One region of the Pelosinus sp. sgz500959 genome, then DNA from elsewhere that is predicted to be linked to it. Evidence: riboswitches for the same ligand, from Rfam matches in the RefSeq annotation. Region 1 holds a riboswitch; each other region holds the start of a gene.
What was found. A riboswitch is a leader RNA that binds a small molecule or an ion and turns the genes downstream of it on or off. The one in region 1 is predicted to bind S-adenosylmethionine.
Positions count from the first base shown of each region.

Region 2: linked by a shared signal. The riboswitch ahead of metK (methionine adenosyltransferase) and the one ahead of metA (homoserine O-succinyltransferase) in region 1 are both predicted to bind S-adenosylmethionine.
Region 3: linked by a shared signal. The riboswitch ahead of ACAN52_RS07975 (methionine ABC transporter ATP-binding protein) and the one ahead of metA (homoserine O-succinyltransferase) in region 1 are both predicted to bind S-adenosylmethionine.

Region 1 covers NZ_JBGJZL010000003.1:353,489-363,599, forward strand. The annotation lists gene ACAN52_RS06530 (homocysteine synthase) at 1-364, shown strand, start outside; gene larE (ATP-dependent sacrificial sulfur transferase LarE) at 512-1,321, shown strand; gene ACAN52_RS06540 (YeiH family protein) at 1,488-2,825, shown strand; gene ACAN52_RS06545 (hypothetical protein) at 2,895-3,230, shown strand; gene metA (homoserine O-succinyltransferase) at 3,292-4,209, opposite strand; SAM riboswitch class I at 4,286-4,386, opposite strand; gene bioB (biotin synthase BioB) at 4,475-5,464, opposite strand; gene bioB (biotin synthase BioB) at 5,494-6,480, opposite strand; gene ACAN52_RS06565 (hypothetical protein) at 6,755-7,060, opposite strand; gene ACAN52_RS06570 (hypothetical protein) at 7,114-7,566, opposite strand; gene ACAN52_RS06575 (hypothetical protein) at 7,839-8,339, shown strand; gene ACAN52_RS06580 (glucosaminidase domain-containing protein) at 8,359-9,003, shown strand; gene ACAN52_RS06585 (D-alanyl-D-alanine carboxypeptidase family protein) at 9,153-9,977, shown strand; gene ACAN52_RS06590 (hypothetical protein) at 10,081-10,111, shown strand, end outside.
Region 2 covers NZ_JBGJZL010000002.1:96,251-106,361, reverse strand. The annotation lists gene ACAN52_RS03205 (DUF116 domain-containing protein) at 1-722, opposite strand, end outside; gene fmt (methionyl-tRNA formyltransferase) at 736-1,677, opposite strand; gene def (peptide deformylase) at 1,680-2,135, opposite strand; gene priA (primosomal protein N') at 2,222-4,654, opposite strand; gene metK (methionine adenosyltransferase) at 4,815-6,005, opposite strand; SAM riboswitch class I at 6,068-6,173, opposite strand; gene coaBC (bifunctional phosphopantothenoylcysteine decarboxylase/phosphopantothenate--cysteine ligase CoaBC) at 6,241-7,425, opposite strand; gene rpoZ (DNA-directed RNA polymerase subunit omega) at 7,435-7,641, opposite strand; gene gmk (guanylate kinase) at 7,663-8,277, opposite strand; gene remA (extracellular matrix/biofilm regulator RemA) at 8,302-8,571, opposite strand; gene ACAN52_RS03160 (YicC/YloC family endoribonuclease) at 8,627-9,511, opposite strand; gene ACAN52_RS03155 (hypothetical protein) at 9,662-10,111, opposite strand, start outside.
Region 3 covers NZ_JBGJZL010000004.1:196,315-206,425, reverse strand. The annotation lists gene hisC (histidinol-phosphate transaminase) at 1-533, opposite strand, end outside; gene hisD (histidinol dehydrogenase) at 533-1,873, opposite strand; gene hisG (ATP phosphoribosyltransferase) at 1,876-2,535, opposite strand; gene ACAN52_RS07995 (D-2-hydroxyacid dehydrogenase) at 2,801-3,751, shown strand; gene ACAN52_RS07990 (HD domain-containing protein) at 3,760-4,287, opposite strand; gene hisZ (ATP phosphoribosyltransferase regulatory subunit) at 4,310-5,494, opposite strand; gene ACAN52_RS07980 (YerC/YecD family TrpR-related protein) at 5,510-5,857, opposite strand; SAM riboswitch class I at 6,015-6,121, shown strand; gene ACAN52_RS07975 (methionine ABC transporter ATP-binding protein) at 6,203-7,261, shown strand; gene ACAN52_RS07970 (methionine ABC transporter permease) at 7,230-7,883, shown strand; gene ACAN52_RS07965 (MetQ/NlpA family ABC transporter substrate-binding protein) at 7,904-8,731, shown strand; gene ACAN52_RS07960 (histidinol phosphate phosphatase) at 8,777-9,550, opposite strand.

The DNA of each region.
Region 1 (10,111 bases):
AAAACATGAACAGGTCAGTTGGGTCAGTTATCCAAGTCTGGCGAGCCATGCTGATTATGAAAAAGCACAAAAATATTTGCCAAAAGGCGCAGGTTCTATTTTTACCTTTGGTATTAAAGGCGGATTGGAAGCTGGTCGGAAATTAATCAATTCATTGAATTTATTTTCCTTGCTTGCAAACGTAGGGGATGCCAAGTCCTTGGTCATCCATCCCGCAAGTACGACTCATTCTCAACTTACTGCTGAGCAACGGGCTAGTGCTGGGGCACCAGATGATATGGTTCGATTGTCCATTGGGATTGAAGATGTCCGGGATATCATTGAAGATTTAGCGCAAGCATTAGAGGCCAGTAAATCTGTATAAAAATTTTAATATCATTTAGCTGATCATAATAAATGAAGGCTAAGGTGCCTCCTATTTGTGGGGGTTCCTTAGCCTTTCCTATATTTAATGAAGATGCAGTTACAAAAGCGAGGGACGCTTTGAAATAAAGATAAAGGGGATTAAGTCATGGGAGAAAATAAGGAGAAAATCAAAGAGCTTCATGAGTTATTGAGTGGATTTGGTAGTGTAGTAGTAGCCTTCTCAGGTGGTGTGGATAGTAGTTTTTTGGCAGCAGCAGCACTCCGTGCTGTGGGAGAAAAAGCAGTCGCTGTGACTGCTTTTTCAGAAACCTTGGCTGAAAGTGAAAAAGATGAAGCCATTTTACTTGCGAAAGAAATTGGTATTAAGCATATCCTTTTAAACATTAGTGAATTAAATAGTCCTGATTTTGTAGAGAATACAACGAGTCGTTGTTATCATTGCAAAAAAGAACGTTTTTCAGTGTTAGCCACTTGGGCCAAAGAACATGGGTATAACTGGATTCTTGAAGGATCAAATGCGGATGACTTATCCGATTATCGCCCAGGAATCAAAGCTGTCGAAGAACTTGAAAAAGTTCGAAGTCCTTTGCTTGAAGTGGGTCTTACTAAGGGGGAAATTCGGGAGATCTCAAAAGAATGGAATTTGCCGACCTGGGATAAATTAAGCGCAGCTTGCTTATCTTCTCGTGTAGCCTATGGTATTCCTGTGACTGCCGAGAGGCTTAAGCAAATTGAGATGGCCGAAGAATTGGTAAAAAGGTTTTGTTCAGGACAAGTTAGGGTTAGGCATCATGGCAATATTGCAAGGATTGAGGTGGCGCCAGAAAACATTGAACGGCTTGCTGCTCCTGAAATTGCCAATATACTTGAGGAAGGGCTGAAAGAAATCGGTTTCACTTACGTAACTCTCGATTTAGCGGGTTACCGCATGGGAAGTATGAATGCCAATATATAGTATTTTTTCATTTAGATTGACAGATGAAAATACTGGTGATATACTAAAAAAAATCAATATCGAGAGCTGATTGGAAAAACCAAAGGCCGAAGATGTCTCCTTTATAGGGGGCGTCCGAGGCCTTTTTTATTTTTTAATCACTCACAGTAAATAAGGAGATGATTTAATGGCAGGTACAACACAAGCAACACTTCCTTGGTATCAAAGAGAAGATACATGGGCAATTATCATTGCTTTGGGACTTGTATTCGGGATTACGATTGCATTTTTTGGTGGAGCGATCGGAGTATTTAAGTCAATGGCAGTTGGTATTCCTGGATGGTCGAATGATGTAAGTAAAGTGACTGAAGGGCTTAGTAAAAATATTTCTGGACTTTTTATATTATATGGATTTTTTTTAGTTGCTTTTTCAATTGGCGCCCGTGTGATGGGGTATAATGTAAAACATTTTATTGCAGGTTTTACCGCATTATATATGATATCAATCATTGTTTCTATTTTGGGTTCTAATAAATTTGTCAAAGATTGGCAGCTAGAGACACCAGTACTTGCTTTGCTCGTCGGTCTGCTCATTGGGAATGCTGTGACTTTACCCAAGTGGTTTCAAGCAGGCTTAAAAACTGAATACTACGTAAAAACGGGTATTGTTCTTATGGGAGCGACCTTACCCTTTACAATTATTATGCAAGCAGGTCCCTTAGCAATCTTGCAAGCGACAATTGTGTCTGTGAGCACTTTTGGGGTGATTTATTTTACGGCAACTCGTTTATTCGGTATGGACCAACGTTTTGCTGCTTGCTTAGGAGCGGGTGGGTCCATCTGCGGTGTATCGGCTGCGATTGCAATTGGTGGTGCATGCCGTGCCAAAAAGGAACATGTTTCAGTAGCCATTTCCATGGTAATTGTATGGGCTGTTGTAATGATTTTTGTACTTCCTTTGTGGGCTAAGCAATTGGGTATGGCTGCTGGTCCTGCGGGAGCCTGGATTGGTACGTCGGAGTTTGCAGATGCCGCTGGTTTTGCGGCTGCGGAGGCTATGGGGGATGAAAGAGCTGTTAAAACCTTTACACTAATGAAAATTGTTGGTCGTGATATGTTTGTCGGCATATGGGCCATTATGGTTGCTTTTTTATCAGTGACAGTGTGGGAAAATAAAAATTCTGCTACCGCTGAGCGTATTGATAAAGGGGAAATTTGGCGCCGCTTTCCCAAATTTATCATTGGTTTTTTTGCAGCATCCATCTTTATTACTGTGCTGCTTGCGATGATAGAACCTAAAACTGCATCGACTTTTTCAAAAGAGGCGTTAGGTTACATCAAGACTTTGCGTGGTTGGGCATTTACGTGGACTTTTTTAAGCATTGGATTTACGACTCGTTTTCGTGAGTTAACTTCTTTCGGCTGGAAGCCGCTAGTCGCCTTTGCAATTGGTGTATTGATTAATGTTCCTCTTGGTTATTGGTTATCAAACGTATTATTTGTAAATTATTGGATGAATATCTAATGATTTAAACTTCATGAAACTAAAAAAATGACTAAAAGATTAGATTGCCACGGCATTAAAGGAGAAATCATGGAAAAATCAATGGTAGATCATATGACTCGTATTATTCTAAAACCAGTGGAAGAACCTGTATTTTTTGGTCATTTTCCTAAGAATCATGAGGTTGATGCCCGATCTGTAAGGGATTTTGGTCTTCAATTACAACATAAAGCAGAACGGGTTGCTTTAATGATGGAATTGCTTGCGGTAAAGGGATTTGCTTTTAGTTTTCATAAAAATGCTATTTTTGCTGATTCATCAGTGATGGAAGCTCAAGAAGCAAAGGAATACCTACTTGAGAATGGATTCCATGATCAAGAATTTCAAATCTTTCTAGAATATGGACGAAAATGGGGAATTATGTAAAGAAGTCTGTCTTCCATCGGTTTTTTTACCGATGGGAGACAGACTTCTATCATACAGGTTATTATAACAAGGAAAGATCGAAAGGTGTTTCTTGGTAAACATAGTAATTCAGCCAATTAGAAAAAAGCAGGTTGGCTGCACTACGCCAAAGAACAACTGGTGGTTGTGTCGGGTCATCATTGGGATAATAATTTTGTGGGATTTGAACTGAGAGGCCTTGGGCAAGATCACGGTCATATTCAGCTTTGAGGGAGAGAGGATCATACTCCGAATGACCTGCGATGAAAAATTGTCGGCCTTTTAGATCGGCAGCGGCATAAACACCAGAGACCTCAGATTCAGAAAGAATGTGTAGTTCTGGAATCTTCTCAATATCTTCTCTTTTAAATTCAGTATGCCTAGAATGAGGAACGTGGAAGATATCATCAAAACCACGGAATAATTTGATCGGTTGTGTACAGCTTTTTTGGTGAGGAAAAACTCCAAATATTTTTTGAGCAAGGTCATACTTTGGAATGCCATAATGATAGTAGAGTCCAGCTTGAGAAGCCCAACAAATGTGGAGAGTCGAATATACGTGGGTTTTACTCCATTCCATGATTTTGCACAATTCATCCCAATAGGCAACTTCCTCAAAAGGAAGCTGTTCGACAGGTGCACCTGTAATGATCATACCGTCATAGTTACGATCCTTTACATCGTCGAATGTTTCATAAAATTTAATGAGATGTTCTTGAGAGGTATTTGTAGGTGAATAGGTAGCCGTATACATGAAGTCGACTTCTACTTGTAAAGGTGAGTTACCTAGCAGACGAAGAAGTTGTGTTTCAGTTGTGATTTTGATTGGCATTAGATTTAAAATTAATATTCTAAGAGGACGTATATCTTGTGTATAAGCCCGGTTTTCATGAATGACAAAGATGTTTTCGCTTTCAAGGATATTAGTAGCCGGTAAGTTATTGGGAATTTTGATTGGCATGTTGTATTCCTCCATTTTTTCTTTGTATGTAAAAGAGCCCCTTTCCGAGGAAAGGGGCTCTTTAAACCGCACATTCCTCTCATCTTTCAGGATTACTCCTGCTGGAATTAGCACCGTTGCATTGCTGCCGGCTGCCGGGTGTCATAGGGCCAGTCCCTCGACCTCTCTAGATAAGAGTTTATTATTTATTTTTTTATTATAATATCATAAGCAATCAGTAAAGTCAAAGTGAAATTCAATTGATGGATTATAATTTCATTAAGGATTAATTTTCAAGCAATTTAAGTCCTAGATCGTTGACCGTTTGTATATCTTTATCAGCACCGCGTCCTTGTGTTGTTAGATAGTTGCCAATCAGCATACCGTTGATACCAGATAAAAAACCTAAAGGAACGAGTTCGCCTAGATTGCGTTCTCTGCCGCCAGCATAACGAAGAATTTTGGTTGGCAGAATCAAACGGAAAATGGCAAAAGTTTGTAAAATTTCCATAGGATTTAGTTTTTCTTGATTTTCCAGCGCTGTGCCTTTAACTGGGTTTAAGACGTTAATGGGAATTGAGTCTACGTTTAATTCTTTAAGGGTGAAGGCCAGTTCAATGCGTTGACGCCATGTTTCGCCCATACCGATAATTCCACCGGAACACACTTCAATATCAGCGGCTTTTACACGTTTGATTGTATCAATACGTTCTTGATAGGTGTGGCTTGTACAGATTTCTTTAAAATAACTTTCACTTGTTTCTAAGTTATGATGATAGCGAGTAATACCTGCTTCTTTTAAAGCACTTACATGGTCTTCTTGGAGTGTTCCAAGTGAACAACAACGTTGCAGGGAGGTTTCAGTGCCAATTCGTTCAATTGCAGCGGTGATTTTTGCGAAATCTCGATCGCCTTCCATACCACAGCCAGATGTTACGACGCAGAAACGGTAAGCATGATCGGCTTCGGCTTTTTGCGCAGCTTTGATAATATCATCTTCATTCATGAGAGGATATACATCCACATCCACATCGTGATGGACAGATTGGGCACAAAACTTACAGTTTTCAGAGCAGCCGCCTGAACGAGCATTGAGAATTTGGCATGTATCAACATAAGAACCTGTAAATTTCTCGCGAATTTTATTGGCTACGCCTAGCAGCATTGGAATATCTGCTTCCTCAATTGTTGTTAAAGCCATTGCCTCATCAAAAGTAATGTCATTGCCATTTAATATTTTTTTGCCTAATGAAAAAATTAAATCATAGTTTGTCATGGTAATTCCTCCTCTTATTAGTTAGTCTTTTAAAATTTGGCTGGGACTAAGCCTGCATCTTGTACCATTTGAAAATCTGCTGCAGAATCGCGACCGCTGAAGGTTAGATAATTGCCAATAATAAGTCCATTTGCTCCTGAAAGCATAAGTTGACCTTGCATATCTCGTAGGTTTAGCTCACGGCCGCCAGCGGGGCGGATGATTTTATTAGGTAAAATAAAACGAAAAATAGCAAAGGATTTGATAATATCTAAAGGTGTTGGAGGAGTGACATCCTCAAAGGCAGTTCCTTTAATTGGATTAAGAATATTGATTGGAATAGAAGTTGCATCTAGTTCTCGCAAAGAAAAAGCTAAATCAACACGATCTTGCCAAGATTCACCCATACCAATAATTCCACCAGTACAAAGTTCCATACCAGCTGTTTTCGCAGCTTGAATCGTTGCTAAACGTTCTTCATAAGAGTGAGTTGTGCATACAAAAGGATAGAAATTTTTGCTCGTTTCTAAATTATGAGCGTATCGTTTGATGCCGCTAGCTGCTAATGCATGCGCTTGGGCAAGGGTCAAGGTACCAAGGTTAGCGCAAACTTTTAGATCTGTTTTATCCATAATCGATTCGATTGCTGTAATAATATTTTGAAAATCTGGATCATGATCCATTCCTTTACCACTCGTGACAATACTGATCCGTTTAGCCCCTTCTTGCTGGGCTTTTTGAGCAGAGTGGGTAATTTCTGCAGTGCTCCGTAAGTCATAAACTGGGGCATCGGTAGAGTGATAGACAGATTGGGAGCAAAATTTACAGTCTTCTGAACACATACCAGAGCGTGCGCTCACCAATCCACACATGTCAACCTCATTACCAGTAAACTTCTGGCGAATTTTATTCGCAAAAGCCGCAAGTAGGGGAATATCATCAGTCATTACTGTTGTTAGCTCAAGGGAATCTTCATAACTAATTTGATTGCCTTGTAATATGTATTCTCCAAGGGCAATAATGCCACGATAATCCATGTCTAGCCTCCTTGTATTTACCATATAAAACGTTGTTGAGTTAGAGATGGTAAATTTAATGTTAACTAATTAAAAATAAATGGTTAACGATTTGAATAAATGTATTTTACTACTTTTTTCAAAGATTGTAAAATACATTTTTCAATCTTTAAATTTAATCTTCTGGTAAGGATAACATGAAGTATCTTAACTGAGTAAGTTTATCAATTACAAAGAAAGACTTGGTGCACTTCATCAATGCATCAAGTCTTTCTTTCAGATGGTACGGCTGATTTTAAACGGGTTTAAAAGGATTAAATGAAAATAGGCGACCATTTGGCGTCGAATATAATACTTTTTGTTTTCTCTTTTTGGTGATTGGTGTATGAAGTGAATAATTAAGTAATAATTCGTGAGATAGCTCAGGATAAGGTGTACCATCAAGTTTTTTTACTTGGTCTTTTTTGATCCATTCTTCGATATCGGCAAATGTGAATTCAGTTGGTAATCGTTCAATATCAACCGCTAATTTCATATCTTCAATGAGAGCAGCATCACACATTTTAATTGGTTCAGCATTTTTAGTTTCAGTTCTTTCCATTAGGTCATAGTCCCCCTTTAAAATTCCTAGCTTCATAATAAGTGATACATTTCTTAATAACTGATTCGAATGTCGCCATCTTTAAATATTTCAATATCAGTATAGCTATCCATGATCTTCAGAGCTGTTTTTTTGTCTACCGTATTCAGATCAGCAGATCCATCAATGATATCATGATAATGATCAAAAATTCCTGGGTTATTAATTGCCATATACGAATGCACGCCATCCTTATAACCGGCAGGTGCTAGTTTGATACCATGTTTTCGTAACCATAAGACTGTCTCATCATGACTGCGAGTGCTTTTGGTCAAATGAGTGATAAGATGGCGATCGGTGCCAACATGACCAATTCGAAAGTGGTCTAGACATTCTTGACAAATGCCTTTGTTACCTACTAGAGGTATTGCTACGGCTTTGTCCTCATAGCAATAAAAACATGTACCATTCTGGCTGCGACGCCACTTGTAAATGTCTTCATATGTTTTTTTCTTGCGAAACTGCATGAAGTGATTCTCCCTATATTGTTTAATGATATGACACTAGTATACCTATTTTGTATGGTCTTGTACACTTTTTGCGACTGAGTATCCATTAAATTTTTAAAAATATAAATTTAGACGTTCAATTATGTTGAGTTAAGAGGTCATCCAAAGAAAATGTGGTAAACGGTACATACTAATAATAAGTATATTGAAAAAATAGTTGAGTTAATAAGTGAATTTCAGTATGATAGATAAGATGAAGATTAAAATCATAGTTAAGGAGTTGGCGATTTTTGTTAATACCATGGGAAATATTATGTGAAGATAATGAAGAAACCCAGAATTTATTAGAAAAAATAGTGGAGGTCGCAGCCGCTGATCCTCTTATATTTGATGCCGTAGTGCGAGGGATATTACATCAAAATCCATATATTCGAATACAAGCTGCTGAGATGGCAGAAAGAGTCACCCAAGTTAGACCGTTGTTTTTAACGCCTTATAAAAGGTTATTATTGAAAGAATTAGCTTTCATTGAAGAAATGGAAGTACGCCAGCAAGTTGCTTTGTTGTACGGACGGGTATTTTGGGATGAATGGGATTTGAAGCAAGTTGTTGTTTTGCTGGGAGAATGGATTGAAAAAAAACAAGCTGAGCAGATTGTGAACAATTCACTAGAGTCGTTACATACGCTCGCCATGCAGAAAGAATGGATTAGCCCTATTTACTTTCAACATTTGAAAAATGCCAGAGAAGAAACAAAATTGCCATTTCACGATCTTACAATTCCTGAATGATCGTTGTTGGAGGTTATTAATGAAAAATAGAGTGATGACTAGAAGTTGTTTATTAGCCATCTTAATTTTGGCATGGGGACTTTCTATTGTTTTGGCAGCAGGAGAGTTAAAAGCCACAGAGGTTCCTAAGCAGCTATTGAAAACAGATGTTTTTGTTGATCTCACCATTATGGGAGACCCGATTGCCACGAGGGAGCAGTGTGTTGATTATCTCTTTCGGCGCAATCCTTTTCCCCTGATTAATACGACACCGAAGGAATTGGTTGATTATTATTATGTAGAGGGCGGGCGCGAGGGGATTCGTCCTGACGTGGCTTTTGCCCAGGCATTACATGAGACTGGAAACTTTCGCTATGGTGGCGATGTAATCAGTCTGCAGAATAACTATTGTGGTTTAGGGACTACTGGTCAAGGGGTAAAGGGTGCTTGGTTTTCCTCACCTGAAATTGGTGTGCGCGCACAAATTCAGCATCTTTTAGCATATACAACGACTCGTCCCCCTTCATTGCCAATTGTTGATCCGCGCTATGAGTTAGTAAAGCGGTCAGAGAAGTTTGGACAATCCTATACATGGACAGATCTAAATGGTAAATGGGCAGTACCAGGGAAGACCTATGGGCAGATGATTTTAAAAATACATGAAAAAATTCTAACTGGGCAGTAAATGCCTTTGGAAAGAAATAAACGACTAGTATTATATGAAATGATTGAAAAAACTGATCTTGATTTCATTTGAGATCAGTTTTTTTGCATTCATTTCCTCTAATAATGTTATAATGATGAAAGAAAATATAACTATGTGGAGGCTATCAAATGTATTCTAGAATCTTATCATTATTGTTTATGATCATGTGTATTGGGGGCGGAATTGTTTCGGCGGCTCAGCCAGCGCCTCAGATAGAGGCGGAAGCTGCAGTGTTAATGGTTTCTAATACAAGAGAGGTTTTATTTGATAAAAAACCTTATGATATTATGTATCCAGCAAGTACAACTAAGATCATGACATTGATTACGGCTCTTGAAAAGGGAGATCCTAATAGCATTGTGACTGTAAGCCCTAAAGCTGCAACCTGTGAAGGGTCAAGCCTTGAACTAAAAGCTGGTGAACGATTGACATTGCACGATGCAATGTATGGAATGATGCTTGTCTCAGGTAATGATTCTGCAGAAGCCATTGCTGAAAGTGTCGGAGGTTCCATTCCTTCATTTGCCAAAATGATGACTGATAAAGCAGAAAAAATTGGCGCACTGCAGACACATTTTTCTAATCCTCATGGATTGCCAGATCCTTTCAACCATTTTACGACGGCCTATGACTTAGCCCTTATAACGGCCTATGGAATGGAAAACAAAGAGTTTGCAAACATTGTATCGACACGCGAATATGATGTAAATTTTTTGAATGGCAAGAAGACTCATGTTAAAAATACCAATAAATTTTTAAAAAGTTATGCTGGTGCCAACGGTGTGAAGACCGGTTATACAGATGCTGCAGGAGATTGTCTAGTAGCCGCTGCAAAACGAGATGGAGTACAATTAATTGCTGTCATCTTAAACGATGATGAGCGTTGGGATGATGCTGCCAAACTTCTAGACTATGGGTTTGCTCAAATTGCTCAGTCAAAGATCAAAAAATAAGTTAAAAATATCAACTAGGGAGCAAAAAAAGAAAATTTTGGTATATGTTTTTACGATAAGAACTGATAAAATTAAAATATAATACTAACGAAGGGGGATCAACGTGCAACATCAATATAAACAAGAAAAACAAA
Region 2 (10,111 bases), on a different contig from region 1:
ACATCAATTCTAGTATTGCAACATGGACCATTAGGACGTTCATTTAAAACACCAATAACAGGCAGAGGAAAAACATCTTGAATACCGCTTGTCAGGTCTCGTTCACAAGCAATCGCAAGTACAGCATGAGGTCTTAAGGTTTTAATCACTTTACGCGCTAGTGTCCCACCTGTAACAATTGCCACATGCACACCATATTTTTCAGAGATCGTTAATAAATCTCCCACCTGACACGCACCACACTTGCGACAATTGGAGATATCATGAGTCACTTTATATTGGCATAACTCTTGCTGAATACAATGAGGAGTTAGAATTAATAACTTCTCAGGTTTAACCTTTGTTCCTTTAGTGTGCATTAAATGATTGCTTACTTCAATGAATGAACGCTCGACTCGTTCTTTTTCTACATCAAAAAGTTTACCAATTTGGATGGCAAGAGGGAATAACAAATTAATGGCCGACCATGCAGGTCCTTGAAAAAAAGCTAAGGTTGAAAATCCTAAAATCGTCAAAATAATACCACCAATTCCAACTCCAATGAACAATAGGACCAGTGCCAATAACATTCCAAGAATCACCGGCAAATATTCACTAATATTTGCGAGTCCTGGAAAACTCACCATCCACAATCCATAAGTGGAAAGGCTGGCTAAACACAAACTAGCAAGTATTAATGCTAGAAACAGTCTTTTCTTCGGACGAACCATCACCTCAATCATTACTATTCACCCTCTATTTCAATATATCGCCAATCACAATACCATAACCGCATACAAAATCTTTTCCACTCATCCGACGTTTACTAGCAGGTTGAACTTCTAACACTTCGAGCATACCGTCCCCTGTTTCGATCACAAAACCATCAGCCGTGATTTTTGCTACTCGACCTGGCAAACTCGTTAGTTCTTCACTTTGACAAACCCGCGTCTGCCAGGTTTTTAAATTCTTATCTTGATAGGAACAATAAGCCCCAGGCCAAGGATTAAGGCCGCGTACTAAATTATGAATATCAATAGCAGAACGATTCCAATCAATCGCTTCCACTTCCCGATGTAACATTGATGCATAGGTAGCCTGTTCGTGATTTTGCTCAATACGTGGTGCCTTGCCGTCTACAATGAGCTGTAGTGTTTTGCCAAGCAGCGCCGCACCACTTTCTTTTAGTTTATCATGAATCATGCCTGTTGTTTCATTTTCTTGGATAGGTACTTCATCCTTTAGAATCATATCACCAGTATCCATGCCTACATCCATATACATGGTTGTTACACCAGTCAGCTTTTCGCCGTTAATGACCGACCAATGAATCGGTGCTGCTCCACGATAATAAGGTAATAAGGAGGCATGTACATTAATACAACCTAGAGGTGGTAGATCTAACATCACTTTTGGCAACAACTGTCCAAATGCCACAACGACAATCAAATCAGGTTTTAGCAGCGATAACTCCATTTGAAACTCTATTTCTCTTACCTTATTCGGCTGCAGGACAGGAAAACCATAAGCAAGTGCAGCTTCCTTAACTGGTGACTGGGCCAGTTTTTGTCCCCGACCTTTAGGACGGTCAGGTTGAGTAACCACTGCAACAACGTGATGGCCTTCAGCAACCAATTGATCTAAACATGGGACGGCAAAATCTGGCGTCCCCATAAATACGATACGTAACTTTGACATCATCATGGCCCCTTATGAATGGTTTTTGATTTTTCAATAAATAATACACCTTCAAGATGATCAATCTCATGTTGCAAAGCTCGGCTCAGCAAACCAGTTCCTGTAATTTTAACTTTTTTACCAAAACGATTTAATCCTTCCACTGTGACTTCAGCAAATCTCTCGACTTCGCCAAATACTCCAGGAATGCTCAAACAACCTTCAGTACCTAGCTCACAACCAGAACTAGCAGTAATCACTGGATTGATTAATTCAATAAGTCCATCACCTACATCAAGAACAATCACGCGTAATGACACCCCAACTTGTGGTGCAGCTAACCCTACGCCATCAGCCTTCTCCATGGTTTCAACCATATCGTCAAGAAGTTTTCTAATTTTTTTATCGATTTTTATTACTGGCTGGGCTGTATCTTTTAAGATCGTATCACCAGCTTTTCTTATTTCCAGAACTGTCATCATAGCCCTCCAAAAAAAAATTATAAATCATGCCAAATTCTATCACAAAAACATGTAAAAATCCATGCTTAACTTAAACAAAATCTCTACATAATACTAATTGGCTCCACATCAATCACTACATCTGTACGCACCGTCAACCCCATGGCAACAATGGCTGACTTAACATGAATCAGATCAACTGTTTTTATTACGATATTCATGCGAAAAACATCTTTGATCTTAGCAACTGGTGCAGGAAAAGGTCCTATGACCTCAATATTCTTCTCTTGATCTAACATGGATTTCAATTCATTGATAATCATCTCTGCTTGACTCCGCGCCTTGCTCTCTTGATCTGCTTGCATGGTTAACTTAAGAATTTGCCCATAAGGAGGATAACCAAGTCCTTGACGATAACCAATTTCTACATCGTAAAAAGCCTGATAATCATGTGCGGCTCCTGCTTGTACTGCATAGTGCTCAGGATTATAGGTCTGAACTACGACTTTCCCAGGTTTATCGCCGCGTCCTGCACGACCAGCTGCTTGCGTTAGCAAGGAAAAAACACGCTCTGCGGCTCTAAAATCCGGCAAATTCAATATACTATCTGCAGCGATAATGCCAACTGCAGTGACATTTTTAACATCATGACCTTTTGCCACCATTTGCGTACCAAGCAAAACATCATATTCACCTTTAGCAAATCCATCTAAAATACGATCATAGGCCATTTTACCACCAGTTGTATCTTGATCCATCCTGATCGTACGTATACTTGGAAACATTTTCTCCAAATTTTCTTCTAACTTTTGTGTACCAGTTCCAAAAAAACGAATATAGGGGCTACTGCATGCTGGACAAGTCGTTGGCGTAGACTCTACAGACTGACAATAATGACAACGTAATGTATTGCCGACCGCATGATAAACAAGAGAGATATCACAATGCTTACACTTTACAATATGCCCACATTCACGACACATGACAAAAGTAGCATAACCTCGACGGTTGAGTAAAATAATAGCCTGCTCGCCAGAACTAATCGTCTCAGCTAACAATTCCTGTAATGGCAGTGAAATCACACTACGCCGTTTCTGGCGAAGCTCTTCTCGCATATCAACAATAGTCACCTCAGGCAACAAGGCTCCAGCAATACGTTTGGACATGGATAACAAAGTATGCTTCTCATGCAGTGCTTCATAATAAGTTTCAACTGCTGGAGTTGCACTTCCCATAATCACAACTCCATTTGCTAATTGAGCTCGCCTAAGAGCCACTTGCCTCGTATGATAACGAGGTGCTTCTTCCTGTTTATAGGTAAACTCATGTTCTTCATCCATAATAATGATTCCTAGATCAGGAAGGGGAGCAAACACCGCTGAACGTGCACCAATCACAATCCCCGCTTGTTTAGTGCGCAGACGTTGCCATGCATCATACCGTTCACCTGTAGATAATTTACTATGCATCACAACGACATCATCACCGAATCGAGCTTTAAATCGAGAAACAATTTGGCTCGTCAAGGCGATTTCCGGAACCAGAACAATGGCCTGACGATGATTTTGTCTAGCCAGCGCTACTGCTTCAATATATACCTGTGTTTTACCACTCCCCGTAATACCATGGAGTAAAAAAGAGTGATATTCTTTAGCTTGCATTTTAGGTTTAATTGACGCCAAAACCTGTTGTTGCTCTATTGTTAATGATACCTGAGTTCTTGCCCCACGTACATCAGCATAGCTATCACGTATAACCTGAACCTTTTCCAGAACCAGAACTTTTTCTTCTATCAATTTTCGAGCCGCATCATAACTCATATTGTTGTTTTTAAATTCATCATATGCAAGTTGATCATGAGCCATTAAATAAGTTAGTAAACGAGCTTGTGCTGGTTTGCGTTTATATTGTTCAATAAAAGCATGATCGACTTGCTGATTCGTGGCTAAACGTATAAGATTCTTGTAGCGATGAGAGGCTGTTTTTTTCATAACAGCTTCTCCTATAACGACATGTTTACGCACCAAATAACGCACTATTTTTAAAACTGACGCACCAAACTGTTTTTCAAGTTTAGCTGAGTTAACGGAAGGATGTTGATTGATATACATAAAAACCTGACAAGCTTCTATGGATTTTACGCCCAAACTGGCAAGAACCTTATCAACATCAATATCATCAGCCACACGATAAGTTGTCACACTCTTAACGCCTGATTTTCCTGGAATAAATAACCGCATTGCATCAACTAAATTACATACATAATATTCACTGATCCACTTAGCGGTGTTCATCATATTTTCATCAAACCATATATCATTGTCCAATATATCTAAAATAGGTTTTAAATCATCCTGGCTAGGGTATTGCCCCTCAGTCACATCAATAATAAAACCTTCTAATTTACGATTGCCAAAAGGAACTACAACACGCCAACCTGCGCCAACATAATCTAAATGGGTTGGGACGACATATGAAAATGTCTTATTGATACTTCTCGTTGCAATATTTACTAAAATGTGAGCTATACGTTCCATATTTACCACCATTCAATGTGATTTTCATACTATAAGAAAATCAAGTTCTTTGATACAGACACACTTCCTGTATCGCTCTGATTCTGTAAAGTAAAAGAAGGGGGATCTCACTGAGTCCCCTTCTTTACATATGTTACATATATTCTTCCTATTCTTAAAATTAAAGATTCGCTTCTTTACGCATAATTTCAGCTTTATCAGTGTGCTCCCAAGGTAAATCAATATCAGTACGACCAAAATGTCCATAAGCAGCAGTTTGACGATAAATAGGACGACGTAAATCTAAAGCCTTAATAATGCCTGCTGGACGTAAATCAAAATGTTTTTTAATTAAAGTGGCGATTAAACTTTCTTCGACTTTAGCCGTTCCAAAAGTTTCCACCATGATCGACACTGGCTGCGCAACACCAATTGCATAAGCTAATTGAATCTCACATTTATCAGCAAGTCCCGCAGCAACTACATTTTTAGCTACATAACGAGCAGCATAAGCAGCTGAACGATCTACTTTTGTACAATCTTTACCAGAGAATGCTCCGCCACCATGACGTGCCATACCACCGTAAGTATCAACAATGATCTTGCGCCCTGTAAGTCCAGCATCACCTTGTGGACCACCAATGACAAAACGACCAGTCGGATTAATATAATATTTTGTTTTATCATCCAGCAATTCTGCTGGCACAATTGGAATAATTACTTTTTCAATCATATCTTTTTCAATGGTCGTGAGCTCAACATCAGGACCATGTTGTGTTGAAATAACAATGGTATCAACACGAACTGGTTTACCATCTTCATACTCGACTGTAACCTGAGTTTTACCATCGGGACGTAAGTAATCCAATTCATCTGTTTTGCGTACTTCAGATAAACGGCGTGCTAATTTGTGAGCAAGAGATATGGTCAATGGCATGTACTCTGGAGTTTCATTGGTTGCATAACCAAACATCATCCCCTGATCACCAGCTCCAATGGCTTCTACATCATCTTTTTCACCTTTTTTAGATTCTAGTGATTGATCAACACCCATCGCAATATCAGCAGACTGCTCACCAATTGAAATAAGCACTCCGCAAGTATCACCATCAAAGCCAAATTTAGCGCGTGTATAGCCGATATCTTTAATTGTTTCACGTACAAGTCTTGGAATATCAACATAACAATTTGTGGTGATTTCCCCAACTACATGAACTTGCCCTGTCGTAACAAGAGTTTCACAAGCAACTCTGCCCATAGGATCTTTTGCCATAATTGCATCTAATACACTATCGGAAATTTGATCCGCCATTTTATCAGGATGACCTTCTGTAACTGACTCTGAAGTAAATAATACACGTTTTTTTTCCATAACTGATTCCTCCTGTTTTGTAATAAAAAAAAAACTCCCTAAAGGGAGCGTGAACTTCACTCTCCCCATCTTGCGGATCACGCCGCAGGAATTGGCACCGTTTTCGGAAAATCCAAATGGTTGCCGCGGTTTCATCGGGCCAATCCCTCCACCATCTCTTGATGAGTATATAAAATTTTAATTGCTAAACTAAATTTTAATTTATAACTTCAATAAAATCAATCTTTTTTTACTATTATATGCAAATTCGATCCAAAATAATCTCTGCCAGTTCTTCTTTTGACATTTTACTTAGCTCTTCTATATGACCATCTCGATAAATTAACTTGGCAATATTGGTATCAACATTAAATCCAGCCCCGGGCAATGTAATGTCATTAGCCACAATCATATCTAAATTTTTTCGAGTGAGCTTTTCTTGAGCATGAACTAATAATTGCTGAGTTTCAGCTGCGAAGCCAACTAAAATTTGGTGTTTCTTTAATTGACCAAGCTCAAATAAGATATCTGGGTTTTTTTCTAGTACCAGTTCTAATGTAGCACTATTTTTCTTTATTTTATTAGGACTCATCGTTTGGGGGCGATAATCAGCCACTGCCGCCGCTTTGATTACGATATCACTATCAGAGTAATGAGAGAGAACTGCGTCTCGCATTTGCGCAGCGGACTCAACTGATTGAAAGGTAACGCCAACAGGTGGTGTTAAATGAGTAGGCCCTGATATAAGAGTCACTTCCGCCCCTCTACTAACAGCAGCTTTAGCTATGGCATATCCCATTTTACCACTCGAACGATTACCGATATAACGTACAGGATCAATGGCTTCTTGAGTACCACCAGCAGTAATTAATACTTTCTTGCCCGCAAAATCTTTTTTACAATTGAACATGTCGATCACTTTTGCCACAATCGCTTCTGGCTCAGGTAAACGTCCGACTCCTTCTGTACCACATGCCAACATACCACAGCCGGGTTCAATAAAATGATATCCTAGCTGAGTTAATTTCGTAATGTTTTGTTGAACAATAGGGTTCAAATACATGTTTGTATTCATTGCAGGTGCGAGCAATACAGGAGCTGTCGTCGCCATCACTGTCGTTGACAACATATCATCAGCGATGCCATTGGCAATCTTACCAATCATATTTCCAGTAGCAGGAGCCAGCAAAAATAAATCAGCACAGCTCGCCAGTGCAATATGTTCAACATTCCAATTTGTCGTCTCAGCCCACATATCGACCACAACGGGATGTCCACTTATTTCACGGAAAGTCAAAGGTGTAACAAAGTTTGCCGCTGATTGAGTCATAATAACATACACATTAGCTCCCTGTTTTTTAAGTCGGCTAACAACGTCCACCACTTTATAAACAGCAATGCCACCTGCTACTCCAACAACAACATTCTTTCCTTGCAACATGTAGTCCTCCTATTTTATGCCACTTTTCGTTCGCTCATAAGTGATTTTATCTTGTGCTATTTCTTCTAAGGCAATCGTGACTTGTTTATTTGATTTACTATCGACTGAAGACGGAGAACCGTCCATAATTTCACGTGCTCTTTTGGCCGCAAGTACCACCAAAGTATATTTACTATCAACTTTAGTTACCAAGGTATCGATTGATGGATTAATCATGATAGTCCCCCTAAAAATTTATTATTTAGATTCAATTAAAATATTTTCAATTATATTCATATTACGGTTAACTTGACATTTTTCCGCAATAATAATGGCAGCAACTTTTTTAGCTGCACGTTGCACTTCATCATTTACAACTACATAATGATAATTATGTACATGAGTTAATTCATCATTTGCTGAACCTAATCGAGTTTTTATATTTTCTAGGCTATCTGTTCCACGCTTATGAATACGTTTGGCCAGTTCATCTAATGATGGCGGAACAATATAAATACATACACCTTGTGGAAATTTTTTCTTAATTTGCGTAGCTCCCTGTGTATCAATCTCTAGTACAACATCTTTACCATTATTTAAAAGTTCTGCAATATGTTGATAAGGAGTTCCATAAAAATTACCATAAACTTCAGCCCATTCCAATAACTCATCTTTTTCAATCATCTGTTGGAACTCTGCGTGTGAAACAAACCAATAGTTAACCCCATTCTGTTCTCCCACACGCGGTGCTCGAGTTGTTGCAGAGATAGAGTAATTTAATTCAGGATCACTACGCAGCAATTCTTGACAAATTGTACCCTTACCTGCTCCAGAAGGACCAGAAAGTACAATTAAAATCCCTTGTTTCGCCATCTATGCTGCTCCTTTCAATACTGACTACTCGGCAGCATTATCATCACTAGTCTCTTTATTTACCAGGCGATGTGCTACTGTTTCTGGTTGTACGGCTGACAAAATGACATGATCGCTATCAGTGATAATAACGGCTCGCGTACGTCGTCCATAAGTTGCGTCAACAAGCATTCCTCGATCGCGAGCTTCTTGAATAATTCTTTTAATAGGTGCTGATTCAGGGCTTACGATGGAAATGATGCGATTGGCAGATACAATGTTACCAAAACCGATGTTAATAAGTTTAATTTCCATAAATAACATTCCTCCTATGTTTATTGTGTAGAATGTGATTTCTAAGGGCTTTTTATTATTCTATGTTTTGAATTTGTTCCCTAATTTTTTCGATTTCACTTTTTATTTCGATCATCAAATTCGCTATCGTAAAATCATTGGCCTTTGAGGCAATCGTATTGGTTTCACGATTAATTTCCTGGATAATAAAGTCTAATTTTCTGCCGACTGCATCATCAGTATTTAATGTGGAATCAATTTGTATTAAATGACTTTTAAGGCGCACTAATTCCTCTGTAATACTTGTGCGATCAGCAAATATGGCTGTCTCTTGAAGCAATCGCCCTTCATCTGGTTCAGCGCCAACGGTAGTTAAGAGTTCTCGCATACGCCCCAATATTTTTTCACGATACTCGGCTAATACCTTCGGTGCCCGCTCCTCAACAGTAATCAAATAGGAAGAAATCGTAGCAACACGTGCCACTAGGTCTTGTTTAATTGAAAGACCTTCGGCTAAACGCATACTCATCAGATGATTGACAGCCATATCAATTGCAGTCGACAATTTAGGCCACAAAATGATCACATCTTCTGTTACTTCTTCTACTTTAATCACATCAGGGTAATGAGCAATTTGTTGAACCGTGTCATTTATTGTACTAGAAAGTAACTGCGCTAAATCCCTCAAAGATTCATGGTACGCCATTGCTAATTCTTTGTCAACCCTTACCGTTCTTTTCTTTTGTCCATATTCATCAAGAGTTATAAAAATATCAATACGTCCTCGTACTAATGTATTTGATATGCTACGGCGAATCTTGTCTTCAAGTGAACCTAAATTTTTAGGCATCCGAATGACAATTTCATTATAACGATGATTGACTGCCTTAATCTCTACAATAAATCGATGTTGACTATCAAAAAACTCTCCCCGGCCAAAACCAGTCATACTTTTAAGCACGATGAGTTGCTCCTTTCCCTATATCTGTTAGTATTAACAATCATTTTCATAATTACTCAGCCTTATCCGTTTCTTACTCACTACTTCTCTATTCTTTCTCTAAATCCCTTTTTCGCCAGAAATCTAAACTTCACAGATCCTTCTGAAGCTTTATCTTATTTTTGCCATATCAAAATAAAAAATATGTTCCTTTTTATCACTCGTGCTAATCACTAATGAAATTGGGGAATCTAGATCAATATCTTTTTCAACAAAATAAAAATAACATTGTCCTTTATAGACCGATGGTATTTCATCTTTAGAAATTTTTTCAGCATCAACTGGTATGTTGACTTGATAAGCTTTTATAATTTTATTATTTTGTTTTAAGATCACATTGGCATTTTGTGCAAAATCTTGTTTCTCACCAAATAAAGCAACACTAAAACTTAATAAATTGGTATAATCCGCTAGGATTCGTTCACTATCAAGCAGACTTACACTCTGACCATTTAAACTCTTTTCTCTTGAATCCGTAGCCATTAGCAAAAAGGCAGTGTACAAATAAGCATGTTCTGCAGTTTCATCTAGTTTAACAGCTTTTTCTTCATAGGATATCCA
Region 3 (10,111 bases), on a different contig from region 1:
CATGTAGCTCGACTCACGATGTATTCAATATCTTCCGTTGGCATGACAGTACCCGTTGGATTATTAGGATTGCATAAAATAATAAGCTTAGCATTTGATTTTTCTGCTGCTTCAAGAAATTTTTCCCGTGGTACTGAATAATCTTCATTTAGTGTTACAGCAACAGGCTCACTATCGGAAGACTGAGCATACACACTATACATAGAGAAAGATGGTGTAGGAAAAACAATACTTCGTCCTGGTCCGCCAAACAGCTGACATAAGTTCATAATAATTTCGCTGGAACCATTGCCAAGTTGCACATTTTGAATGTTCATGTTAAAACTTTCTGCAATGAGAGTTCGCAGCTCACGTGTTCCTATATCGGGGTAACGATTAAATGCCATATATTCAAATTGATTCATGACTCGTTCACGCACCAAAGGCGGTAAATTATGCGGACTTTCATTGGCATCCAATTTAATATCCCATTCTTTTTCTTCGATTGAATAAGGCTTTATTTTATCTAAACCTGGTCGATAATCAAAATTCATTATTTTCCCCTCACTCTAATTGCATTGGCATGAGCCGCAAGTCCTTCTGAGTCAGCAAGCGTGATCACATGGTGGGACACTGCCGTCAGAGCTTCTTTTGTATAAGCAATAATACTGGTTTTTTTCATAAAAGTTTCTACATTCAATACGGAATAAAACCTGGCCGTCCCACCCGTGGGTAATACATGATTAGGCCCTGCTAAGTAATCCCCTAATGGCTCTGGAGAATAAGGTCCTAAGAAAACAGCTCCTGCATTACGTACATAAGGCAACATAGCAAACGGTTGCTCCGTTAATATTTCTAAATGTTCAGGTGCGGACAGATTGGCCAGTTCCATTGCCTTTATCATATCTTCCACAATCAAAATTAATCCATTGCGTTCTAAAGCTGCTTTGGCAATCTCCATACGTGGTAGCTGCGCCAATTGTTGTTCAACTTCAAATTGGACTTTATCTGCTAATTCTTGAGAATTTGTAATTAAAATACTAGATGCCAATACGTCATGCTCCGCTTGGCTGAGCATATCAGCGGCAATATAAGAAGGATCAGCAGTCTGATCGGCTACAATCAAAATCTCACTTGGACCGGCAAGCATATCAATTCCACAATGACCATATACGGCTTTTTTGGCTAATGTTACAAAAATATTACCTGGTCCTGTGATTTTATCAACTTGAGGAATAAGCTCTGTACCAAAGGCTAATGCCGCAACTGCCTGCGCCCCGCCCACTTTGAAAATACGACTTACACCGGCTTCCCGAGCAGCAGTCAGCACATAGGGATTAACACTGCCATCTTTTGCTGGGGGTACGACCATAATGATCTCTTTTACTCCAGCTACAGAAGCCGGAACAGCGTTCATAATGACCGAAGATGGATAGGTTGCCGTCCCACCTGGTACATAAATGCCAACCCTTTCTAAAGGGATACAACTTTGCCCAAGCATAGAACCATGTTCCCGATAAGTGAGCCATGATTTAGGAAGTTGTTCTACATGAAAAGATCTCACATTGGCAATCGCTTGGCGTATAGCCGCTAAAACCTCACCATCTACTTGGGCTGCCGCTTGATCAAATTCTTCCTTGGTAACTTCTAACGTCTCAGCATTTAAAGTAACACCATCAATGTCACTCGTATAACGAAAAACAGCTTCATCGCCTTGACTGCGCACATCGTTTACAATTTTTTCCACAACCTCTACAGCTGTCAGTTCACTACCAAATACCTTAGCAATGCGAGCTTTTGCTCCTTCACCTAAAACCACTTGATCAAAAGGTGGTTTTTTCAGTAGTGCCGCCACATCCTTAATTAACATTTCTTTTGTATTGATGATTCTCATTGTTATGCCTCGCTTTCCAGCAATGCTTTTAATTGTTCTGTTAGTTTATTAATCCGATCAAATTTCATTTTAAAACTAACACGATTGGCAATCAGACGCGCAGTCGCCACTTGAATATTGGCTACTTCTACCAAATTATTTGCTCTGAGAGTGCTGCCTGTTTCCACAATATCGACAATAATTTCTGCTAAACCTACCATAGGTGCCAATTCAATAGAGCCATTTAATTTGATAAATTCCATCTGCATCCCCATACTATGAAAAAAACGTTCCGCAACCTGAGGATATTTAGTTGCCACTCGCATATGAGCATAATCACTTAACTTTTCTTGTTTCAGTGCTTCAGGTACAGCAACCATAATACGGCACAACGAAAATTTCAAATCCAATAATTCATAGACATCTTTACAGTCTTCCATTAACACATCTTTGCCTATAATACCAATATCAGCTGCTCCATACTCCACATAAGTCGGTAAATCAGCTGTTTTCGTAATAATAAAACGTATCTTTTCTTTTTCATTTGTAATAATTAATTTCCGAGAATTCTCCGTCAAATCCTCGGCTGTATATCCAATTTTCCCTAACATTTCAACTGATTTTCCAAAAACTTTGCCTTTAGGCAAGGCTATTGTAAGATAATCCATATCACTTGAAGTCATGAAGTCCTCCTGTTCCTTTAGTTATTTAAAGCGTTAACATATAGCTATATTAACATTAGTTAAAATATTCGTCAATATAAATGTAGGATTTTAGAGTGTATATGTAGAATTAATTGGCAGAATAATAAAAGTTATTTAGATTTTTATCCGACAGCCAAGTCGCTGAATGCAAAAGACTAAGATTTAGATGGAGTTAAAACTCCACTTGAATCAAGTCTTCTTTATCTCTTATTGATAAACTATAAAAAAAGGGGTGTCCTATATAATGGCTCCATTAAATATTCTTGTAACGAATAGCTTAGCTGACCGCCACCATAAGGCAATTACAACGGTTTCACCTGATAGTACCATTATTTCATGCGATTTAGAACAAGCCAATGAATACATCGCAGATGCAGATATTTTAGTTACGTGGGGTGGAATGGATATTCGTCCTCTGCACCAAAACGCTCCAAAGCTTAAATGGGTTCATGCCCTCAGTGCAGGAGTTGAAAGTTTACTCTACCCAGAAATGCAGGCAAGTCATACTCTACTAACTAATTCACGAGGCATTCATGGTATTCCTATTTCTGAACATGTTCTCGCCATGATGCTTGCCTTCACCCGCGGACTGAATGTATTTATCCGTCAGCAGCCAAACAAACAGTGGAAACGAACCCCTGTTGAAGAAATTCATGATAAAACCATTGGAATTGTTGGTCTTGGCAGTATCGGCCGTGAAATTGCAAAAAAAGCTAAAGGTATGGGCATGCATGTCGTAGCTAGTAAACGAACGATGACAACTGAGATATTTGTGGATAAAATCTATGCCCCAAATCAACTCAATGAATTGCTTGCAATTTCTGATTTTGTAGTAGTCGCCCTTCCTTTAGTAGAAGAAACTAAAAATTTATTTACCATCAAAGAATTTTCTGCCATGAAGTCTTCAGCTTATTTTATTAATATTGCCCGTGGTGCTGTTGTAAATGAAGATGATTTAATTAAAGCCCTTGAAGAAAAGCTCATCAAAGGCGCTGGTTTAGATGTTTTTGTCAACGAACCCTTATCCGATACCTCTCCTTTATGGGACATGAAAAATGTCATTATCACGCCCCATCTGGCGGCTTTATCCCCTAATTATCTCGATAGAGCCATTAAATTATTTGCCGATAATTTATCAAGATTTATACAGCATAAAGAAATGTTAAATGTCATTGATAAAACCAAGGGTTATTAATCGGTCTGCTAATGCAGATCATCAGACTTACGCAATAACATCAGCTCCAGTGGATCATGTTCTGCTGGAGTTTCATGATGTTTGGCAACAAGTTCAATCACCTTGGGAGAGGCTCCAATTGCTTTAAGCATCGTCGAACTACGATGAGCATGATAAAAATAAATATAAAAAGCGTGCCGAATATTCATAAGCCGATTCCCGCGCCCTAGACGTCCCCACTTTTTAGACCACCGTGGTGCAAAGCGATGACCGATAACAGTTATAATCTTATCCATCGTGCTTACGTCACCCTTGATTTTACCCACATCATGAAGCAAGGCACATCTGACTAAAAGATTTATGTCAATGTTTTTATGTGCTTTTGCCAAACGCAGGGCTGTGTAAGCAACATTCAAAACATGACGTTGATCTGGTAAATTCATTCCCCAGAATAAGATCTGTTCAGACGACGTCAAATAACGATTTACAAATAATCGATCATCGTGAGTAATTTTAGCGGTTAATGCAGCAATTACTTGTTTTACTCGTTTAACCATATGTTTAGCCACCTATTTTGAGTTACTCCATATATAATAATTGGCCATACCCCTTACTTTTTTGACTGACTTCAGCCTCAGCTTGAGTTTGAGCAACAAGACCAATCTCAACTCGTTGACCTGCTGTACGAAGTTTTTCTCCTTGACCAATGGCAGCAAAGAGTTTATCAGTCCCCCAACCAATATAAACATCTTTCGCGCCTGGCATACTGACAATTCCTTGACGTTCTAAGGCCAGCAAAATACGTTCAATACCTAAAGCAAAGCCGGTTGCACAGCAATCCATCCCAAAGGAACTGAGCATGGTATCATATCGACCCCCACCGCATATAGGAAAACCGAGACCAGGTGTATATCCTTCAAATACCATTCCTGTATAATAATCAAAATCACGAATGATACCTAAATCAAAATCCACATATTGAGCCACTCCATAAATTTCGAGCAAACGATAGATTTCGGCTAAATTATCCAATGCTTTGTGACTCATCTCATTCGCCACCATACCATAGGCTTGTTTAAGCATATCCTGTTTACCATGTAACAACGGAATTTGTTTTAAAACTTTTTGTTCTTCTTTAGATAAACTGCTACTAACAAGAATTTCATCAACTCCAACTAAATTTCTTGTCAGCATAGCATTTTTAACCTGATATTGTTGTTCTTGTGAAAGACCGCTTTGCGCCATCACACCATTAATAAAATCAACTTGCCCTAAGCCAATTTGAAATTGTTTGAGTCCAGACTTTAGCATACTTTCAACAGCCAGTGCAATGACCTCAGCATCAGCTGTTGGTCCTGCTGCTCCCATCAACTCAACCCCAGCCTGATAAAATTCACATTGTCGCCCAGTCTGCGCTTGTTCGTAACGAAAGACATTGGTCAAATAGAATAATTTTATGGGCGCTAAACTTTCTTTAAGACGTGTAGCTGCCACCCGTGCCATTGGAGTTGTCATATCTGGACGCAAAGCCAAAATACGATTATTTTTATCAAAAAATTTGAACATATGCTGGTCTAAATCGTTGCCTGCTCCCACTGCCAAAGTCTCCAAATATTCCATGGTCGGCGTAACGACTTCATCATAACCCCAACTATCAAACAAATGAGCCAAAGCCCCTTCGACTGCACGCTTGCGACTGGCTTCTTTCGGCAAAAAATCTCGTGTCCCATAAGGAATTTGTGGAACAAATTCATGTTGACCCATAACTTTCACACTCCATTATTCATATTTTTTATCAGAATCAACTTTAGTAGTCGATTGGGTTTGAGCATTTTGAATTTCAACTCGTTCCAAAATAAGCTTGTATCCATCAGCACCATAATTTAAACAGCGTTTCACGCGACTAATGGTTGCTGTGCTTGCTCCTGTCTTTGCTACAATTTCATCATAAGTATGACCGCTCTTAAGCATGAAAGCTACTTCTAACCGTTGGGCTAGAGATTTCAGTTCACTAATGGTACAAATATCTTCAAAAAACTGATAACACTCTTCTTGATTCTCCAATAACAAAATTCCCTGAAATAATCGATCAGCCAATTCACCCTTTAACTTAGGATTTGTAGCCATAATATTATGATTCCCCTTTTTACTTTATCACTTTCAATCTTTACTTTGCTAAATTATAACATTATCTATAATAAAAAGTAAAGTAAACTCACCGCTCATTTTCCCATTGACACCGATCAAAGAGTATGTTATTATTCTACATGTTAAGTTAATATTCTTTTCATCAAGAGCAGTCGAGGGAATGGCCCTATGAAACTGCGGCAACCATTCACTTTTTGTGAAAACGGTGCCAACTCCACAGGAGTATATCCTGGCAGATGAAGCGCAACTAGATTAACGGTGCTGCTTCATGTTGTGAAGCAGCTTTTTATTTTACCAATCTACGGCAAGAAGGAGGTCATTACAGTGATTACATTACAAAACATTGAAAAAACTTACGAAAGTACGAATGGAATTGTACACGCCTTAAAAGGTGTAAACTTGACTGTAGCCCAAGGAGAGATTTTTGGAATTATCGGCACGAGTGGCGCTGGGAAAAGTACACTCATCCGTTGCATTAATATGTTAGAACGTCCAACGAAAGGGATCGTGACTGTTGATGGCCAAGAATTCACAAGTCTTACTGAGCTAGAATTACGGGAGCAACGTAAAAAAATCGGTATGATTTTCCAGCATTTCAATCTCTTATCATCACGTACAGTCTACCAAAATATCGCCTTTCCTCTTGAACTAGCAAAATGCAGTAAGGAAACTATCCATACTGAAGTTATGCATTTGCTTGATCTTGTTGGGCTAGCTGATAAAAAAGATCAATATCCTGCTCAGCTCAGCGGTGGACAAAAACAGCGTGTTGGCATTGCGAGAGCACTCGCTAATCATCCTAAAGTTTTATTATGTGATGAAGCAACCTCAGCTCTTGATCCACAAACAACAAAATCAATTTTAGAATTACTTAAAAATATTAATCGAGAATTTGGACTTACCATTGTTCTCATCACCCACGAGATGCAGGTCATCAAAGAAATTTGTAATCAAGTCGCCGTTATTGAAGGTGGTCTCATTATTGAACAAGGTCAAGTTTTGGATGTTTTCACTCAACCGAAAGAAAATACCACGAAAGAATTTATCAGTTCCATCATTAATCATAATTTACCTGATTTTTTTGCTGATCTTGTCTTATCGCCAACCCCAATTGATGACAGCAATCTAATTGTACGTTTGTCCTTTATTGGTCACTCCACTGAAGAACCTGTAATCTCTAGTATGGTTCGTCATTTCAATATTGATGCCAGCATTCTTTATGGCAATATTGATCATATTCAAAATACACTGTTTGGTACACTGCTTGTTGAACTCTCTGGAAATTCAAACGATCTTGAACAAGCACTACAGTATTTACACACACGAGAACTTGGAATTGAGGTGATTGGTTATGTCCCAAGACATGCTCGCACTACTGTTTAAATCCCTATGGGAAACGACCTACATGGTAGCAGTATCAGGAATTATTTCAGCCTTTTTCGGTATTCCCCTTGGTATTATTTTAGTGACCACTGATAAAGGGCATATTCTAGAGAATACTCCTCTTAATAAGATACTTGGTGTGATTGTCAACGCAACGCGCTCCACTCCATTTATTATCTTAATGGTAGCCATTATTCCTTTAACTCGTCTTATTGTTGGTACATCCATTGGTACTAATGCGGCTATTGTTCCCCTTTGCATTGCAGCCATCCCCTTTGTAGCTCGCATCGTCGAATCAGCTCTCAAAGAAGTGGATTATGGCGTAATCGAAGCAGCGCAAGCCATGGGCGCATCACCAATGGAAATTATCAGGAAAGTTCTTATACCAGAGGCGCTGCCCGCAATTATCTTAGGTCTTACATTAACAATTATCAGTTTAATTGGTTATTCAGCAATGGCTGGTGCTATTGGTGGCGGTGGCCTTGGTGATCTTGCTATACGTTATGGTTACCAACGTTTCCGGGCAGATATTATGCTGATTACTGTTCTTATCTTAATTGGGCAAGTACAAATTGTACAATCAACCGGCGACTATCTAGCGCGCCGCCTAAATAAAAAATAATTTTTTGGAGGGTTTAATTCATGAAAAAATTTATTCTTGCAATCATCGGAGTCCTCACTTTGGGCCTACTCATTACTGGATGCGGTCAACAAAGCGCAGCTCCTGCAGCTCCTGCCAAACAAGCAACTAATACAGTTTTAAAAGTTGGAGCTACCGCTGTACCTCATGCTGAAATTTTAAATGTCGTAAAACCATTACTTGCTAAAGAAGGCATTGACCTACAAATCATTGAAATGACTGATTATGTTAAACCAAATATTGCTGTTGCTGAGAAAGAACTAGATGCTAATTTCTTTCAGCATATTCCTTATCTGACTAAGTTTTCTACAGAACGAAATTTAGCACTAACCTATACAGCTGCCGTGCATATTGAACCAATGGGTATTTATTCAAAGAAAATCAAAAACTTGACTGAACTTCCTGCAGGTGCTAAAGTTGCCATTCCTAACGATCCTACCAATGGCGGTCGCGCTCTTGCTCTACTTGAAAAAGCTGGTATCATTAAATTGAAAGATGGTGTTGGTATCAATGCAACAGTAAATGACATTGCTACAAATGCTAAAAACATTCAAATTAGCGAACTAGAAGCTCCTCAACTTCCTCGTGTTCTTGAAGATGTGTCCATCGCTGTCATTAACACCAACTATGCATTAGAAGCAAAATTAGTTCCTACGAAAGATGCTCTATTTATCGAACAAAAAGATTCTCCTTATGTAAATATTTTGACTGTTCGCAAAGGCGATGAAACTCGCCCTGAAATTCAAAAATTAACAAAAGCTCTCACTTCTGATGAAGTACGAAAATTTATTAACGAAAAATATCAAGGTGCTGTCGTACCAGCATTCTAACTACAAAACAAAAATTACCCCGACTCAATGAGTCGGGGTAATTTTTTATACTTTTACATAATGAGGTTTTCCATCTTTGAAATATACAACTTTAAGTTGAGAACGATCAGCGATCTCCTGCCCCACTTCTAGACCTCTGCCAACCTCTGTCATACGATGAGCATCAGAGCCAACGGTTACCATTCGTCCCCCCAATTCATAAAATCGTTGATAAATGGGTAGGAGAATTTCTATCGATTCTTTACGATCTAGACGCCTCGTATTAATTTCTAATGCTTTACCTTTGTTTGCTAGCACAATTAATACTTCATCAATTTGTTCCTTAAATTCATGATAATAGACTTCCGGATCAGCAAAACGTGCATATCGTGCAATATAATCAATATGTCCCAAGCTATGAATACCATCATAACATTTTATACATTCCAACATCGTTGCAAAATAATGCCGATATACATCTTGTTTACTTTTACCTTGATAAAATTCAGCAGCATAAATATCAATATTATCGAGAATATGCACTGAACCAATTACATAATCAAAAGGATACTTTTCAACGATCCGACAATTTTCTTCAATACAATCAGCTCGCATACCAATCTCTATTCCTAAAAGTACACTTTCACTGCGATATTGATTATACGCTGCAAAATATTGATCTACATCAAAAACAAAAGATAATGGCTCTGGGTAAAAAATATCCATATGCTCGGTAATGGTAATTCCAATTCCTAACTCTTTTCCTTTCATTACCGCCTCATCAATTTTCATTTTCGAATCAGTCGAAAAACATGTGTGCATGTGAGTGTCAAATAACATCGTTTTACCTCCTATTCACTTTCACCTAATCTTATAATAACATCATTTTGATTTTTTTACACATAGATATAAGAAAAGTCTTAATCGTTCTTACTTGCAACCCTAGAAAGTGTTATACTTTTCGATTACATAATAAATTCTACCACTAAATATATACACTTTTTTCTATTTTTATTATAAAAATAACATTTATTGAAACCATCGCCCTTTCCATGAAAACAAAAATATTTTTAATGTATACAAAGAAAGATCTTGTATCTTGTCATAGTTAGTATTATAATGAAATCAACAACAAGGAAACAACAAATATCGACTTCATTAAGAAAGAAAATAAGGATATGGGGTGATTCCAGTGAACACGTTAGAAGATCCACCAAATCAGAATAAAGAAGGATTGATTCCAGTGAATAACACAGTGGAACCCGCAATCCTATATATCTAATTGATATATTTTAGATACACTCCAATAATGATTTAATGAAATGAGGTGATTCCATTGAACAATTTAGATACTCCACCTGACTACCATAACAAGGGGTTGATTCCATTGAAAAGTCTAAT